DNA from 2 places in the Bacillus sp. P4_E1 genome. Region 1 is predicted to be linked to the other one. Evidence: riboswitches for the same ligand, from Rfam matches in the RefSeq annotation. Region 1 holds a riboswitch; the other holds the start of a gene.
What was found. Region 1 has a riboswitch for thiamine pyrophosphate ahead of thiC (phosphomethylpyrimidine synthase ThiC). Riboswitches for the same ligand answer to the same signal wherever they lie in the genome.

Region 1 (8,235 bases):
GTCGTCGTTGCTTTTCTCGGTTTCTTCCCAAAAGCGGCCTTTACCCTTGCAACCGTTATGTTTGTACCAGTTATGTTAATTTTAGTACTCGTTGCGATTCGTAGTACATTTATGGTATTTGCTTACTCTCTGCCAAAATACCAACACCTTCTTCGGATTATTTCAGGTATTACCGGGCTCTTAATCCCAGCTCTATTAATTACCGTTCTACCAGTTACAGAAGGTGCCTATATTACGATGTCTGAAGGAAAAGAAGTGCTCCTTTACGGAAAACTTCTTTCTAGTCCCGTTATTTATTGTTATATGCTCTTCGGACTAACTTCGGAACTATTTCTATCATCTCTCTTTCTTGCTGATTTTGCTAGGGAACAAGGTTCTGAAGATACGTACCGAATTTATAGAAGAAATGCCATCATACTTGGTCCTGCAACGCTCGTGACTGCTATTATCGCTCTCGTTGTAATGGACCCTGAAACACACTGGCTTATGCAAGGACTAATAAAGCAATTCCCATGGTTTACAGTCTCTATCATTTTATTTGTTATCGGATACTCTTCTCTTTGGTGGACAAATAAGAAATATGGCACACTAGGCTTTCCTCGCATTGCAGTTTTAGCTGTCGTCGCTCAATATGCATTTGCAAGCTACGCTTACGGCGTCGCCCATTTACCTTATATCATTTACCCGGACGTAACTGTATTTACAAGCTTTACGACGGTCGAAACATTCTATGCACTTCTTATTCTTTACGCAATCGGGATTGCAATTTTACTACCAGGATTTATTTTCTTCTGGAATTTATTCTTAAAAGATCGAACATTTTTAAAGGAAAAATAGTAAATTAGGGGCATTCACACATAGAATGCCCCTAATTTATTAGACTCCTCTCCTAATAGTTATTACACTACCCCTTATACTTGCCTTGTTGCTCAAAATACACATATTCACTAGATTAAGGTAGATGCCTAGTTCTTCTTATTTTCTTTTGAATATAATGCTATATAAACTTGAGACAAGCTACATTTGTTCAAGGGAAAATAGAAAGGTAGGTTAAATATGAGCATTGAAATATGGATTACTATTATTGTATTCTTCTTAACGATGATTGTTATCTTTTGGCGACCTCGCGGTTTAAATGAGGCGTGGCCGGCAGCAGTCGGCGCTAGCATTATCCTCATTACTGGACTTGTATCAAAACCAGACGTCATGGACATTATAAGTAAAATCGGCGGTGCCTCTATAACGATATTAGCGACCATCGTTATGGCGGTTATATTAGAAAGCTTCGGCTTCTTCCACTGGTCTGCAGCGAAGCTCGCAAATTTAGCGAAAGGTTCCGGACGACGCCTATACTGGTACATTCAATTACTATGTTTTCTTATGACTCTTTTATTTAATAATGACGGTAGTATTTTAATTACAACACCGATTTTGATTTTACTTCTGAAAAACCTTCAATTAAAACCTCATCAACAAATCCCTTATTTATTAAGCGGTGCTTTAATTGCCACTGCATCTAGTGCACCAATCGGTGTAAGTAATATCGTAAACTTAATCGCATTAAATATTGTTAATATGACTCTTTATATGCATACAGCTATGATGTTTGTACCTGCAACACTAGGACTACTGTTTATGTCATGGCTCATGTATACAGTTTTAAAGAAAAAACTTCCAGAAAGATTACCTGTTTCTTCATATGATATTGAAGAAATTTTCTTCACGAAAAACTTCCATCCGTTAAAAGGACAGAATTCTGTTAATACGAAACAAAAACGTACGAAATTCATGTTAAAAGTATTAGGCTTCGTTTTCCTTATGCGCTGTCTTCTATTCGTTGCATCCTTCTTATCGATTCCAATCGAAATCGTTGCCGTACTCGGTTCACTCGTTCTTCTCATCTGGAGATGGTACTACTTACGAACAAACCCAGTCGATATTTTGAAAAAGACACCGTGGCACATTTTAATTTTCGCTTTCTCTATGTATGTAATTATTTACGGGCTTCATAACGCAGGGTTAACAGCGGCACTTGTAAGTTGGCTCGAACCAATTGTAAGTCAGCATCTACTCTATGCCAGCTTTGCAATGGGCGGACTCGTTTCCCTCCTCTCTAACGTCTTCAATAACCACCCTGCACTTATGATTGGTACAATCACATTAACAGAAATGGGACTAGATCCAGTCACATTAAAAACTATCTATCTCGCAAATATCATCGGTAGTGACATCGGTTCACTATTATTACCAATCGGTACACTAGCTTCCCTCATTTGGATGTATATCTTAAGACAAAACAAAATTAAAGTGAAATGGAAAGATTATTTAAGCGTATCTCTCATCGTAATCCCACTCACAACAGTCGTCACATTATTCCTCTTATACTACTGGGTACAATTATTCTTCACCTTATAAAGTGAAACTTTATAAGGTGGGTGGGTGTTCATCCCCCACTGATTATTAGCCCGCACCAATCGGGCGTTTACGGACAGTTTATCTCCCACCTAACTTCTTTGCTCCAGCCGAATTTTGAGGTGGGAGTTTTACTGCCCACAAATAGCGGGATAGACGACAGAAGCCCCCTTTGCTACCGTCTTAGCAAAGGGGGCTTCTTCTATATTTAAGTTAGGTACAGTGTGATCAATCAAGTAAAGAGGTGTAACGTGTTATTGATATAAGTGACTACCAGTTTCTTTGAATTCTACCGCTTTCTCTTTCATTCCTTTTTCAATTGCTTCTGTCGTTTCTAAGTCATTTTCTTTCGCATATTCACGAATATCATGTGAAATTCTCATACTACAAAACTTTGGGCCACACATTGAACAGAAATGCGCTGTTTTCGCCCCTTCTGCTGGCAACGTTTCATCATGGTACTCCATCGCGCGTTCAGGATCTAAAGATAAATTAAATTGGTCGCGCCAACGGAATTCAAATCGTGCTTTTGAAAGTGCATCATCACGCTGATGAGCCGTTTTATGCCCTTTCGCAAGATCGGCTGCATGCGCAGCGATTTTGTACGTAATAACCCCTTCGCGAACATCATCTTTGTTCGGTAAACCTAAATGTTCTTTCGGGGTTACATAACAAAGCATCGCCGTTCCAAACCAGCCAATCATCGCAGCACCAATCGCTGAAGTAATATGATCATAACCTGGTGCAATATCTGTCGTTAACGGCCCAAGTGTATAGAACGGCGCACCCTGACAAATATCAAGTTCTTTCTCCATATTTTCTTTAATTAAATGCATCGGTACATGCCCAGGTCCTTCAATCATAACTTGCACATCATGTTTCCAAGCGATTTTTGTTAATTCACCAAGTGTCTCAAGCTCAGAAAACTGCGCTTCGTCATTTGCATCTGCAATAGAACCTGGACGTAATCCATCTCCAAGAGAAAACGAAACATCGTACTGCTTCATAATTTCACAAATCTCTTCAAAGTGAGTATATAGGAAGTTTTCTTTATGATGGAATAAACACCACTGCGCCATAATCGAACCACCGCGCGAAACAATACCTGTCATACGCTTTGCAGTAATTGGAATGTAACGAAGTAATACACCAGCGTGAATCGTGAAGTAATCAACGCCTTGCTCCGCCTGCTCAATTAACGTATCACGATACACTTCCCACGTTAAATCCTCTGCAATTCCGTTTACTTTTTCAAGCGCTTGATAAATTGGCACAGTTCCAACTGGTACCGGAGCATTACGAATAATCCACTCACGTGTTGTATGAATGTTTTTACCTGTAGATAAATCCATAATCGTATCTGCACCCCAGCGAGTCGCCCACGTCATCTTCTCTACTTCTTCTGCAATAGAAGACGATACAGCAGAGTTTCCGATATTTGCATTTACCTTCACGTGAAAATTACGTCCAATTATCATCGGTTCCGCTTCAGGATGGTTAATGTTCGCCGGCAAAATCGCACGACCTTCTGCAATCTCCTTACGAACAAATTCAGGCTCTACCCCTTCACGAATCGCAACATATTCCATCTCAGACGTAATAATGCCATTACGCGCATAATGCATTTGCGAAACATTTGCACCTTGCTTCGCTCTAAGCGGCTTACGATCCATTTGCGGGAAAACAGGTGTATGTTTTGAAGCCACTTTCACACCGTCATCCTCAGGTTTAATTTCGCGTCCTTCATAAGCTTCCACATCACCACGCCCCAAGGTCCAAGAGTGGCGCGGCGCCTGCAACCCTTTTTCCAGCTCCACTTTATACTCTGGATCTGTATAAGGTCCACTCGTATCATACACACGGATTGGCGGATTTTGAACACCGTTCGTATCGCTTTGTTCAATCTCGCGCATTGGTACTTTCATACCTTCACGTGTTCCATCCACATACACTTTCTTACTTCCTGGTAAACTCGATTTCAATTCAATTTGCTCAGCTGAAACAGACTGTTTCATAACCTTTGTTGCCCCCCTGTTCGTGACAAGGACGAGATATGGCCAGCGCATGCCAAAATAAAAAGAGCCAGGTCCATAAAAGAATAAGGACCTGGCTCATAAAGACATAATTATGTAAAGCCGTTAACTTCCCTACGCTGGTACGAGCCAGATCAGGTCCAAAGGGTTAAGAAGTTCACACGCTTCTCTCTCAGCCTACGCATACGTTAGGCACCCCTAGTTTATCACTGATTTAATTTTCAATACTTTCCCATCATACACTATAATCTGAAAAATGCAAAGTTTATTTCTTTTGTTGTTTACGGAATCATCCAAGTCAAATAATAAGCCTGCACATACGTCATAATCCCAACAATAGTAACAAAGAATAAACTATGCTTCAATGTAAAGCGGAACAAATCTGACTCTTTCCCAGCAAGTCCAACTGCCGCACAAGCAATCGCAATTGATTGCGGAGAAATCATTTTACCTGTTACACCGCCCGTTGTATTTGCTGCAACAAGAAGCACTTCAGATACACCGACTTGCTGCGCTGTAATTGCTTGTAAATTCGAGAACAGTGCGTTCGCTGACGTATCTGATCCTGTTAAGAATACGCCAATCCATCCTAAGAATGGTGAGAAGAACGGGAATAATCCGCCAGTTCCTGCAAGTGCTAACGCTAATGTAGAAGATAGACCAGAATAATTTGCGATAAATGCGAATCCTAATACGAATCCAATAGATAAAATTGGCATTTTTAGTTCGTTTAACGTTTCTTTAAATGTTGCTACTGCATCTTTTGCACTCATTTTCAAAATAAAGATAGAAATGATACAAGCAATTAAAATTGCTGTTCCAGTCGCTGATAAAATATCTAATTTCAAGATTGCTTCATAAGGTGTTGGTTTATTTACAATTGGCTCTGCTTTCATTACTAAATTGTGCAAGCTTGGAACTTCAAATTTAAATACGAGACTTTCTAAAGCGCCGCCCGGAGCGAATAACGCTTTAAAGAAACTCTGGCTCCAGATGACTACCATCACAGTCAAAATAATGAACGGAGACCACGCTTTTACTACTTTTCCTACCGTTAGTTTCGGCATAGATGTCGTTGTCGTCGCCGCGGCTACTTCACTATTCGCTTGCTTAGTTTGATAAATTTCTTTCGGCTGCCAAACTTTTAAAAATAGCGATAAACTTACTAAACTTACAAGCGCTGACGTAATATCCGGAAGTTCTGGTCCTAAAAACGTCGCTGTAATAAACTGTGTAATTGCAAATGAACTACCCGCTACAAATAAAGCAGGCCACGTTTGTTTTACTCCTTTAAAGCCATCCATTAAAAATACGATAAAGAACGGAACAAATAAAGATAAGAACGGTAATTGATGCCCAGCCATTTGTCCAATTTTATGTGGATCAATGCCTGTCACTTGTCCAGCAACTGTAATCGGAATCCCCATCGCTCCGAAAGCTACTGGTGCAGTATTTGCGATTAAACAAAGACCTGCTGCATATAAAGGATTTAGCCCAAGGCCTGCCAGAAGCGCTGCCGTAATCGCTACTGGTGCACCAAATCCTGCTGCCCCTTCCAAAAATGCTCCAAATGAAAATCCAATTAAAATAACGAGTAAACGATGGTCATTCGTAATGGATAATACAGATGCACGAATGACATCAAATTGACCTGTTTTCACAGAAATTTTATATAAAAATACTGACATAATGATAATCCACGCAATTGGCCATAATCCGTATAAGAAACCGTATCCGGTCGCTGCCATTGCCATTGTGAATGGCATTTTATACGCAAATAACGCCACCAAAATCGTTAATACAACTGTAATAAATCCTGCCACATACCCCTTCATGCGGAAAACCGCTAAAGCTAAGAAAAAAAAGATGATTGGAATAAGTGCGACTGCTGCCGAAATCCAAATGTTACCGAACGGATCGTAAACTTGTGTCCATGTGTTCATTGTTCTCTCCCCCTAAAGAATCCCCTTTTAAATAAGATATAACCTTATCAATAGACTACCAGGTCATCATACCTTTAAGTCTAAAAAATACAAAACGTTTAAGAAAACGTTTTCAATAATTTTATCACAACGATTTTCATTTAAAAAGATTTTTTCGAAAATTTCATCATTTAAAAAGGAAATCTTACAAAAGCGTCACGTTTTTGTAATGTTAATCGATAGGAAGGTTGCCAAATTTATCGCATACTAAAAGTATAACAACGGACATTACTTATGAGGTGATATATATGAACGGAAACAAAATATTAGCAGCTTTATCATACTTTAGTGTATTATTTGCACCTATCTTATTCCCTATTATCGTGTGGATTGTGGGCGATTCTGAAACGAAACCACATGCGAAACGTGCTCTATGGACACATATCGTTCCAAGCATCGCTTCATTTATTGGATTAGTTATTTTAGGAATTATGGGCATCGGATCTGATCAACCAGACGTAACACTTGGAATTGGAGCAATCATCGTCTTATGCATTTGCGGAATCATTAGCTTATACTACTTCATTTGGAATATCGTGAAAGGTATTAAAGTACTGAAAGCTTAGTTTTAAACAAACGTTTGATTAAAAAGAAACTGTCCAAAAATTGATGTCGCATGATCGTAAATGAAATTTTATCGGCGGTTCAACAAGAGTAACCTACCTATTAATAAGAAAAAAACCGTCCCAAAATACCTTTTGGGACGGTTTCTTTATCTTCTGCGTTTCTTCTTTTTTCTCATCATTTTCTTTCGGCGCGTATTCGCTTTATCCGCTATAATGTGAAGCGTACTCGCCACAACAATCCCCATTACAAACGTTACAATTTCAACCTCGTGTTCCTTCGCAATTTCTATTAAATTTCCACCGAATGCGATTATATTTAATAGGAATAAAAACGGAGAAAACACGATTAACATGTATGCAATACGAATAATATCACCAATTATAATCGTATGTGTGAAGAAGGAACGATGGGGCATTACGCTCCTATATGGATACCAAAAAATGCGGAGGAATCCCCATTTGTTATACGCATTACTGTACGTATCTAAATCCGGTGTTAGAAATGAAGTACCTACTAAAAAGCCAATTGCAAAAGTTAATAAAAAATCAAAACTTGTTAATCCATACGAAAAGAGCATAAACAAAACAACCGGAAGGGATATTAAGTTTATTTTCGTATGCGTTCTTCCTGATGGCATAATGCACTTCCTCGCTTACGTTCGCCCTGTCATCCTATGACAGTTCTCACCTATTGATCTAATTTTTGATCGATAAATGATGTGTCTATATCCGAACCAAACCATTCTGCCAACTTCACTCGTGCCTTATCTTTCACATCTTCATTTACGTATATCGATGCTTGTAATAGTGCGGCCATTAACGCACCTAAATCATCCGTATAACCGACTCCAGCAATGAAATCTGGAATGGCATCAATCGGTGCAATGAAATAAGCAAGTGCTCCAATTACAATAATTTTCACTCGTTTTGGAACATCCGGTCTTTGCAACACGTAAAACAACAATAAACTCGCATAGATTACCGACTGCCCTGCCTGCTTCGCAACATGTTTTATTTTCTTCCAAAACGCTTCAACTGAAAATTTTTGTTTCATTCAAAAGCCTCCCTATTTTCAAAAGAAATAAGCTACAATATGTTATGTTATCAGTAAAAGTTCATCAAAATTACACATAATCTATCAATGAAATTTCATTGTAACAAACAAAACCAAAAAGAACAAGTGTTCGTTAATTTTTTCGTATTTTCCTTCATATAATAGTTTTCTAGACAACCACTTAAAGA
Region 2 (8,235 bases), on a different contig from region 1:
ATTACAACTGTAGTGCGAACCGGTTATAAATTCGAGGGGAACATATGAGAAAAGGGATTGTACTTAAATTATTTACCCTTACAACAGCCTTATGCATGTTGATTTTAGCGACGATATTTATTGGACAAACGATATTTTTTAAACAATATTATGCAAATCGAAAAGTGGAAGATATTAAAGTGAATTTAGATTCCTTTGTAAAGAATTATTTAAATCATGCCGAAAGTGCAGAAGAAATTCAGAAACTGGAGCAAGACTTTTTAAGCGAAAATAATACATGGATTACGACATTAGATCAGAATGGGAATTTAAAACATGCGGATGATTTTTATTTTGAGGTAACGATAGACCGTAAGCAACAGAAGAGCTTTGGACAACAAATAATCATGATTCCCTTATACAATCTCATCAATATAGAAGAGATTGATAATAAACCGTCAAATCAGTTTTTAGACCAAGAAATTAATTTTTCTGGAGTGAAAAAAGAAGATAGTTTTATTCCATTTTCTTTCGCGTTAGGCAAGGGGAATTTAAGTGGATCTAATAAACCGTTAGAAAAAAAAATCAGTGAGATTCGAGAAGAGAAGGAAAAAAAGAAAGCGGACCAAGAACCACTTGTTAAGGAAAAGAAGCAAGTTACTCAAGAACAGGCTGCTCAAGAACGAGCTAATCAGGAACAGGGTGCTAAGATAGACGGGCGTGTTACGAAAGTACAGTTACCCGATGTAAAAGGTCCTGTGAATCCAATTTATAAAAATAGTTTATTCTTAGATAGCATAAAGGAATTTCAAACTGATTTATTATCAAAAGAGAGCAATCACATACAGTATTCAACACAAATAGTGGATTATGAAAAAAATGATATAAAATATAAATTATTAATTAAACCAATAAAAGAAAAAGACGGATCGATAGCATATATATATGCGATGGCTTCTTTGCAGCCTGTAGATGAGGCTGTACAAATGGTGCAAGATTATTACATCTATATTGTTGCGTTTGTAGTCGTTCTCATTTTTCTAGCTTCGTTCTATTACTCAAAACAAATTGCAAAACCATTATTAAAAATAAATAATACAACAAAGAAGATAGCGCATTTAGATTTTACAGAAAAAATTCCGATTACTTCAAAAGATGAGATTGGTGATTTATCAAAAAATATTAATACACTATCTAATAAGCTACATTCACATATTGGACAGTTAGAACAAGATATTGAAAAAGAAAGAAAGTTAGAAAACACAAGGAAAGAATTTATTGCAGGTGTATCGCATGAACTAAAAACGCCGCTGAGTATTATGAAAAGCTGTATTTCCATTTTAAAAGATGGGGTAGCTGAACATAAGAAAGACTACTATTTTCAGGCGATGGAAAAAGAAGTAGACAAGATGGATATACTAATTTTGGATATGCTTGAATTAGCTAAATTTGAGTCTGGCACATATAACATGAAGATGGATTCTTTCTATATCGATGGAGTGATTGAAGAAATATGTGAACAGCTTTCATCGGAGATAGAGAAAAAAGAACTGAGTGTGCACAAACATATATGTCCAGCTGAAGTGGTTGGGAATCAAAATAGAATTGAACAAGTAATTGTGAACTTCATTACGAATGCAATACGTTATACACCAGATAAAGAGGATATTATTATTTCCACAATAGACGAGAAGAATTATATAAAAGTGTGTATTGAAAATAAGGGTGCCCACATTGAAGAAGAACAATTAGATAAAATTTGGGATCGTTTTTATCGAGTAGATGCGGCACGGAAACGTTCACAAGGTGGAACCGGGCTTGGCCTTGCGATTTCAAAAAACATTTTAGAGCTGCACAATGCTGAATATGGGGTCAAGAATACAAAAGATGGTGTGTTATTTTACTTCTACTTACCGAAAAAAGCGTAGACAATACATGCTACGCTTTTTTTAAGTTATTTTCATATTATCTTTATCTAATCTTTATTTTTAAGCGATATAATTTGGTTAGAAAATGAGGTTATGTAAGGAGTAGATTAGCCGTGAATAGCAATTTACTAGGTGTGATGGTATTTATTTTCTTTTGTGTATTTATCGTATTTATTATTGATATTACTCATTGAGAGCTTTGATAAAAAAAAGAGCGCTAATTAAGCGCCTTTTTTTTGTGAATTCATTTGATAAGCACCAATGCTTTTGAATAAGCGTGGTGAAGTTGTAAATAAAAGAATTAGTAATACAGTACATAATGTGAAAGAAGCGAGCATTGTACTACCGTTTACAATTAATGAATATAAGACGGCTGATTGCCCTTTTGGTGCATATTGGCCCCAAAAGATAATACCTGCAATAAAGTGCCAGAAATAACGTGCAAGGCTACCAATAAATGTAGCAAAGATAATATAAGCAATGGTTTTCTTTCTTTGATTATTCATTAATGTTTGCTGAATGGGCTTATAAAATAGTCCAGCAAATCCAATGAATGCAAAGGCAACGAAGTATTCAATTATTGTTTGAGTCGGTGTGACGATAATTGCATCTCCAACAACAATTTGTAAAAGCCCCCAAATCAAGCCTCCTAAGAAAGCTATTTTGAAACCCCAGCGGTATGCGATAATAAAAATAGGTATCATAGCAAATGAGATGGAACCGCCTGTTGGAAGTTTAAGTGATAATGGTAAAATATCGATAATCAAGGCGAAGGCTGCAAGAATAGCAGATTCGATCATCGCTTGTAAATTGGTGTTACGCATGTTGTCTCCCCCTAAATCCAAGTTGCACAAAAAAGAACATTATCATAGGAGGATACGAAATACGTAAATAAAAAAAGAGGTGTGTATTTCGGACGTTTGCACAATTCCTGCGTTAGCATTAACTAACAGGTTCAAAGGGTCGGAACGAATTGTTCCCTCTCAGCGGTAAGGCTCCCCCTGTGATAACGAGATTCTTTATTTGCTATTGTTCATTGTAAGCGAAATGGATGAGAATGGCAAATGAATACCGTATGACAATTATTGAAATAGAATTGTAGCGAAATGTTAATAAATATGAAGCAAAAGGGTATAGTCCAATTGAAATAGAGTATGATATAATTTTTTTGAAAATAATTATCATTCTCTTCTGAGGGGGAAGGTTATGAGCTTAGTAGATATTAAAATTGGCGAGAAAGTGTTAGTAAAAAGTATTCAGTCTTTAGATCAGTTATTAAAGCGTAGACTAGCTGCTTTCGGTCTTGCGGAAGGAAGCGAACTTCGCTTGAAACAGAAAGCGATGTTTAAAGGTCCTTGTACATTGGAGTGTCGTGGACAGTTAATTAGTATTCGTCATTGTGACGCGAAAATGATAAAGGTGGAATTAGCGTGAATAAGGTTGCTTTGCTAGGGAATCCGAATACAGGGAAAACATCATTATTTAATGCACTTACTGGTTCTTATGAATATGTAGGAAACTGGAGCGGTGTAACAGTAGAAAAGAAGGTTGGTAAATTAAAAGATAAGCAAGGAACATTAATTGATTTACCAGGCGTTTATGATTTGAATCCAGTTTCACGTGATGAAGGTGTCGTTACGAATTTTCTACTAACAGATGAATTTCATCACATGTTAAATATAGTGGATTCTTCTCAATTTGAGCGAAATATGCATTTAACATTGCAATTACTTGAATTTGGTAAGCCCGTTTCAATTGGTTTAAATATGATTGATGTGGCAAAGCAAAGAGGAATTGTGATTAATGTAAAACGGCTATCAGAAATATTAGGTGTAACAGTCGTTCCTGTCATCGCAAGAACCGGAAAAGGCTGTGAAGAATTACTTACTACTCTTCATGAAGAGAAACAAAAAGAGAAAAAGCCATTCATTATTTCATATGGTGTACAAATGGATGAAGGAATTGGAGAGGTAATCGCTCTTTTAGAGACAGCGAATTATGAGCATCCGAGATGGTTAGCCCTTCAATTTTTAAGCAATAACGAAGTAGTAGAAAAAGAAATGAAAGCATTACCAATTTATAAGGAACTTATAGCCATTCGATCTCGTTTAGATGGAAAACTTGATTGTACGTTGGAAGAGCACATTTACAAGACTCGTGAAGCGTATATTGAAAAGTTAAAAACAAATGTTATGCAACATGAGAAAGAAGGAAAAATTCCTTTTTCAGAAAAAATTGATAGATTAATTACACATAAAATTTTAGGACTTCCAATCTTTTTAGCAGTTATGTTTTTTATTTTTCAGGTTACGTTTACGTGGATTGGTACACCTTTATCTGATATGCTTGATGGATTTTTTGGCGGACAACTTACTGATTGGGTTACAGCTGGGCTCACAAGTGTTGGGGCTTCTGACTTTATTCAAGCACTCGTTACAGAAGGTATTATTGCTGGGGTTGGTGCGGTATTAGTATTCGTTCCACAAATCTTTGCACTATTTTTCTTCATTTCATTATTAGAAGACTCAGGATATATGGCACGAATTGCAGTTGTTATGGATAGAATTATGGAGTTTTTCGGTTTAAACGGAAAAGCATTTATTCCGATGATTATCGGCTTTGGATGTAACGTTCCAGGTATTATGGCAGCGAGAACGATTGAACAAGAAAAAGAAAGGTTACTTACCGTTCTTGTAACACCGTTTATGTCTTGTTCGGCACGTTTACCTGTATATGCACTATTTGCGGGAGTTTTCTTCCCTCATAGTCAGGCGACTGTTGTGTTCTCTTTATATATCGCAGGGATTGTTCTTGCATTACTCGTTACAAAAATTATGTCACTTACTATTTTAAAAGCGGAAAAATCTATTTTTGTAATTGAGCTACCGCCTTACCGTGTGCCACAAGCAAAAACGTTATGGCTCAGCACGTGGGAGAAAGGTAAAGGATTTGTTCGTAAAGCAGGTACATTCATCTTCGGTGGTTCTGTTGTCATTTGGTTATTAAACTATGCAGGTCCATCAGGATTTGGTGTTGATATGGGAGACAGTTTCTTAGCGATGATTGGTGGATTTATCGCACCACTATTTGCACCGCTCGGTTTTGGAACGTGGCAAGCTGCGGCATCCCTTTTAACAGGATTTTTAGCGAAAGAAGTTGTCGTTTCTACAATGGCAATTATTTATGCGGTTAAAGAAGATGTGCTAGGAAATGTAATGGGAGCACATTATACTGCGCTATCAGCATATGCATTTATGTTCTTTATTTTATTATATGTTCCATGCTTAGCGACAGTAGCTGTTATTAAACGTGAAACTGGATCGATGAAATGGACCGTTTTCTCTGTCGTTTATCCGCTCGTTGTTGCTTATGTATTAACGCTCATTATATACCAAGTTGGATCCTTACTCGGATTCTAGAAGGAGATGTATTGCAATGATGGTCAATATTATAATTGGAGCTATCATTTTTGGTTATGCAGCATATACGTTAGTTAATTTTGTAAAGAGAAGTAAAAAAGGCAAATGCGCAGCATGCTCTTTAAGTAAGTCATGTCAGTCGCAAACTTGTAGTCCGGATATGGAGCAAATCGCTCATAAATAGAAAAAAGCTTTGCGAATTTCGCAAAGCTTTTTTGTTTACTTTTTAATTTTTACAAGCTGAGAAGCTTCTACTCCGTTGTAACCAGGGAATTCTTTACTAGGGTCTTTATCGAATTTTAATACACCAACAGATTTTTCATCACCTTTTACATTTCCATAAGTTGCATCGTCAACAATTGCGAACATGTCTGCATATGCACGGCCACTTCCGATAATTGTGTTGCCTTCGTATTTTAATTTTGCCCCATCAAGTGTAGCATTTTCTACTTTCTCTTTTGCAAATAACACGCCTTCTTCTGTTGTTACAGCTGGTAATTTATCAAGTGGTTTTGTATCATCGTTTTTATCAACTTTGCTAAGTAATTCTTTTTTCACCAGTTCTTCACCAGTTTTCTTATCCATTACAAGAACTTTTTTACCCTCTAATGTTGTCATTTTCATTTTATAGAAGTCTTTTTCTTTCACTTCTTTTTTATTTTTATCTGTAACTTGTTGAATTTGTTCATCTGTTCCGTATAGTACAAAGCCGTTCGCTTTTTCTCCTAATAAAGAACAACCTGATAATGCTCCGAATGAAATTGCTGCTGCTAATCCGATTCCTACTAATTTTTTCATGATGATTGCTCCTTTTATATGTTTTATAGTAAATACATTTTTTGTATTAGTCCTGAAATTATAAGAAGCTTGTTTGTTGCTTCTGGTATTAGTGTATAAGAAATATTGAAACGTAACTATCGAGTTAGCTTACAGTAACATTACAATTATGTAATTTAGTGAAATCGCGCAAAAATAAGTTAATTTTGGAGGCAGAAATAATAAGGATATAGTAGGAATACAATATTATATTTGGAATGTCATATTATATTAGTTGTATTTTGGAAATAACATGTAAGGATATCTTAGTTTTGTTATAATAAACACATAGGTTGTAAAAATGAATATTCTTACTGAAAAGGGAGATTTTTAATTTTCCAAGTAGTGAATTTGAAATATGAGGTATATCATAGGAGGAATTTGGATGTCTGTATTTAAACGATTAAGAGATTTAACAATGTCGAATGTGTATTCATTAATTGAAAAAGCTGAAGATCCAGTTAAGATGACGGATCAATATTTACGCGATATGCAAGCGGATGTACAAGAAGCTGAGAAAAGTGTAGCAGCTCAAATCGCACTTGAGAAGAAATTCAAAATATTATTTGAAGAGCAAGAAGCACTTGTGAAAAAGCGTGAAGAGCAAGCTCATATGGCTGTTCAAGCTAGCAACTTAGATCTTGCGCGCCGTGCTTTAGAAGAAAAACAAAATGCAGAGCAAAAGATGAATGAGTATAAAGCGAGCTATGAGCAAAACAAAGCAGCTGCTGATAACCTTCGTCTTAAGCTAGAAGAAATGCGTAAGCAATTAACAGAGCTGAAAAATAAACGTGAAACACTTGTTGCACGTGTAAATGCAGCGAAAGCACAAAAGAATATTAATCAGGCGATGTCTGGATTTGATTCAAATTCAGCAAAAGCTGGTTTAAGCCGTATGGAAGAGAAAGCACTTCAATTAGAGGCTGAAGCAGAAGCAAGCGGTGAAATTTACAAGAAAGAAAAGTCGTTAGATGATGAATTCGCAAGCTTAAACAAAAATTCTGTTGTTGACGATGAATTAGCTCGTATTATGAAGCAGTACGAGAAATAATATAGAATAGACAAAGAAACCGACATGTCTGAAGAGAATTCATGTCGGTTTTCTATTACCCCGCATTAACGGGCAGTAAGACTCCCACCTCAACATTTTGTGAAAGCAGAGAGGTTGGTGGGAGATCGACTGCCCGTAAATGCCCGATTGGTTCAACTAATAATCAGTAGGGGATGGAAAACTCCCCACTGATTAAATTTTCACTTTACTTTTTTAGAGGAGGTTTTGTAATGACGTGGATGAATGTTTTAGCTATGCTTGTATGGACTGGAGCGAGTGCGGTACTTTTATTTGCAATTATGTGGGTTGATTCGATTTTTACAAAATACAATGATTTAAAAGAAATGAAAAATGGAAATACAGCAGTGACAACGCGTTTCGTTATGAAATTATTTGCGCAAGGGTACATTTTATCTCAATCTATAACGAAAGCGAATGACTTATGGCAAGCGCTTCTTGCCTCAGCAGTTTCATTCGTTATTTTATTAATTGTAGAAATGTTCATTGAGTTTGTGTTAAAGAAAATGTCTGGTTTAGATTTAGAAGAAGGAACGAAAGAAGGCAGCTTAGCACATGCGTTGTTAGCTGGTTCATTACATATCGTTGGTGCACTTATTTTAGGTGCTTGTTTATAAAGAGAAAAGGAGGGGTAGATTGTGAGTTTATTTAAACGTATTAAAAATATAATGAAGAGTCCGGAGCCGCCGAAGCCAGAAAAGAGTCTTTTAACGTTGGCTCCTGGCGATATGATTGAAGTCTCGTTAGTCATGTACGAATTAACTGGGAAAACGAGCATGCATTCTCGCAAGGAGATTATTTTAACTTTGCAGGATGGGAAAGATATTCGTTATTTGAAAATTGAAGACCGTGAAAATACGTATTACAAATTGTATACACCGATTGATGGTCGTTTAGATTCAATCGATGAAATTCCGACGACGATTGAAATGGATGATATAGAGTATCATATGGAAGAACAATATAATGGACGTGTTGTTGTTATGGGGAAAACACCATTCGCTGCTTCAGAAGAACAGTACGT

Region 2: linked by a shared signal. The riboswitch ahead of thiT (energy-coupled thiamine transporter ThiT) and the one ahead of thiC (phosphomethylpyrimidine synthase ThiC) in region 1 are both predicted to bind thiamine pyrophosphate.

What each region holds. Positions count from the first base shown of each region.
Region 1 is NZ_JBFUIV010000002.1:315,563-323,797, reverse strand. Features, by position in the region: gene AC1DS7_RS03725 (cytochrome d ubiquinol oxidase subunit II) at 1-837, shown strand, start outside; gene AC1DS7_RS03720 (arsenic transporter) at 1,057-2,415, shown strand; gene thiC (phosphomethylpyrimidine synthase ThiC) at 2,667-4,427, opposite strand; TPP riboswitch at 4,540-4,655, opposite strand; gene lldP (L-lactate permease) at 4,727-6,388, opposite strand; gene AC1DS7_RS03705 (magnetosome magnetite crystal formation protein family) at 6,676-6,993, shown strand; gene AC1DS7_RS03700 (metal-binding protein) at 7,140-7,631, opposite strand; gene AC1DS7_RS03695 (YkvA family protein) at 7,682-8,047, opposite strand.
Region 2 is NZ_JBFUIV010000011.1:106,092-114,326, reverse strand. Features, by position in the region: gene AC1DS7_RS16845 (response regulator transcription factor) at 1-48, shown strand, start outside; gene AC1DS7_RS16840 (sensor histidine kinase) at 45-1,907, shown strand; gene thiT (energy-coupled thiamine transporter ThiT) at 2,129-2,752, opposite strand; TPP riboswitch at 2,818-2,919, opposite strand; gene AC1DS7_RS16830 (FeoA family protein) at 3,114-3,341, shown strand; gene feoB (ferrous iron transport protein B) at 3,338-5,326, shown strand; gene AC1DS7_RS16820 (FeoB-associated Cys-rich membrane protein) at 5,343-5,510, shown strand; gene AC1DS7_RS16815 (lipoprotein BA_5634 family protein) at 5,546-6,124, opposite strand; gene AC1DS7_RS16810 (PspA/IM30 family protein) at 6,528-7,193, shown strand; gene AC1DS7_RS16805 (DUF350 domain-containing protein) at 7,424-7,828, shown strand; gene AC1DS7_RS16800 (DUF4178 domain-containing protein) at 7,850-8,235, shown strand, end outside.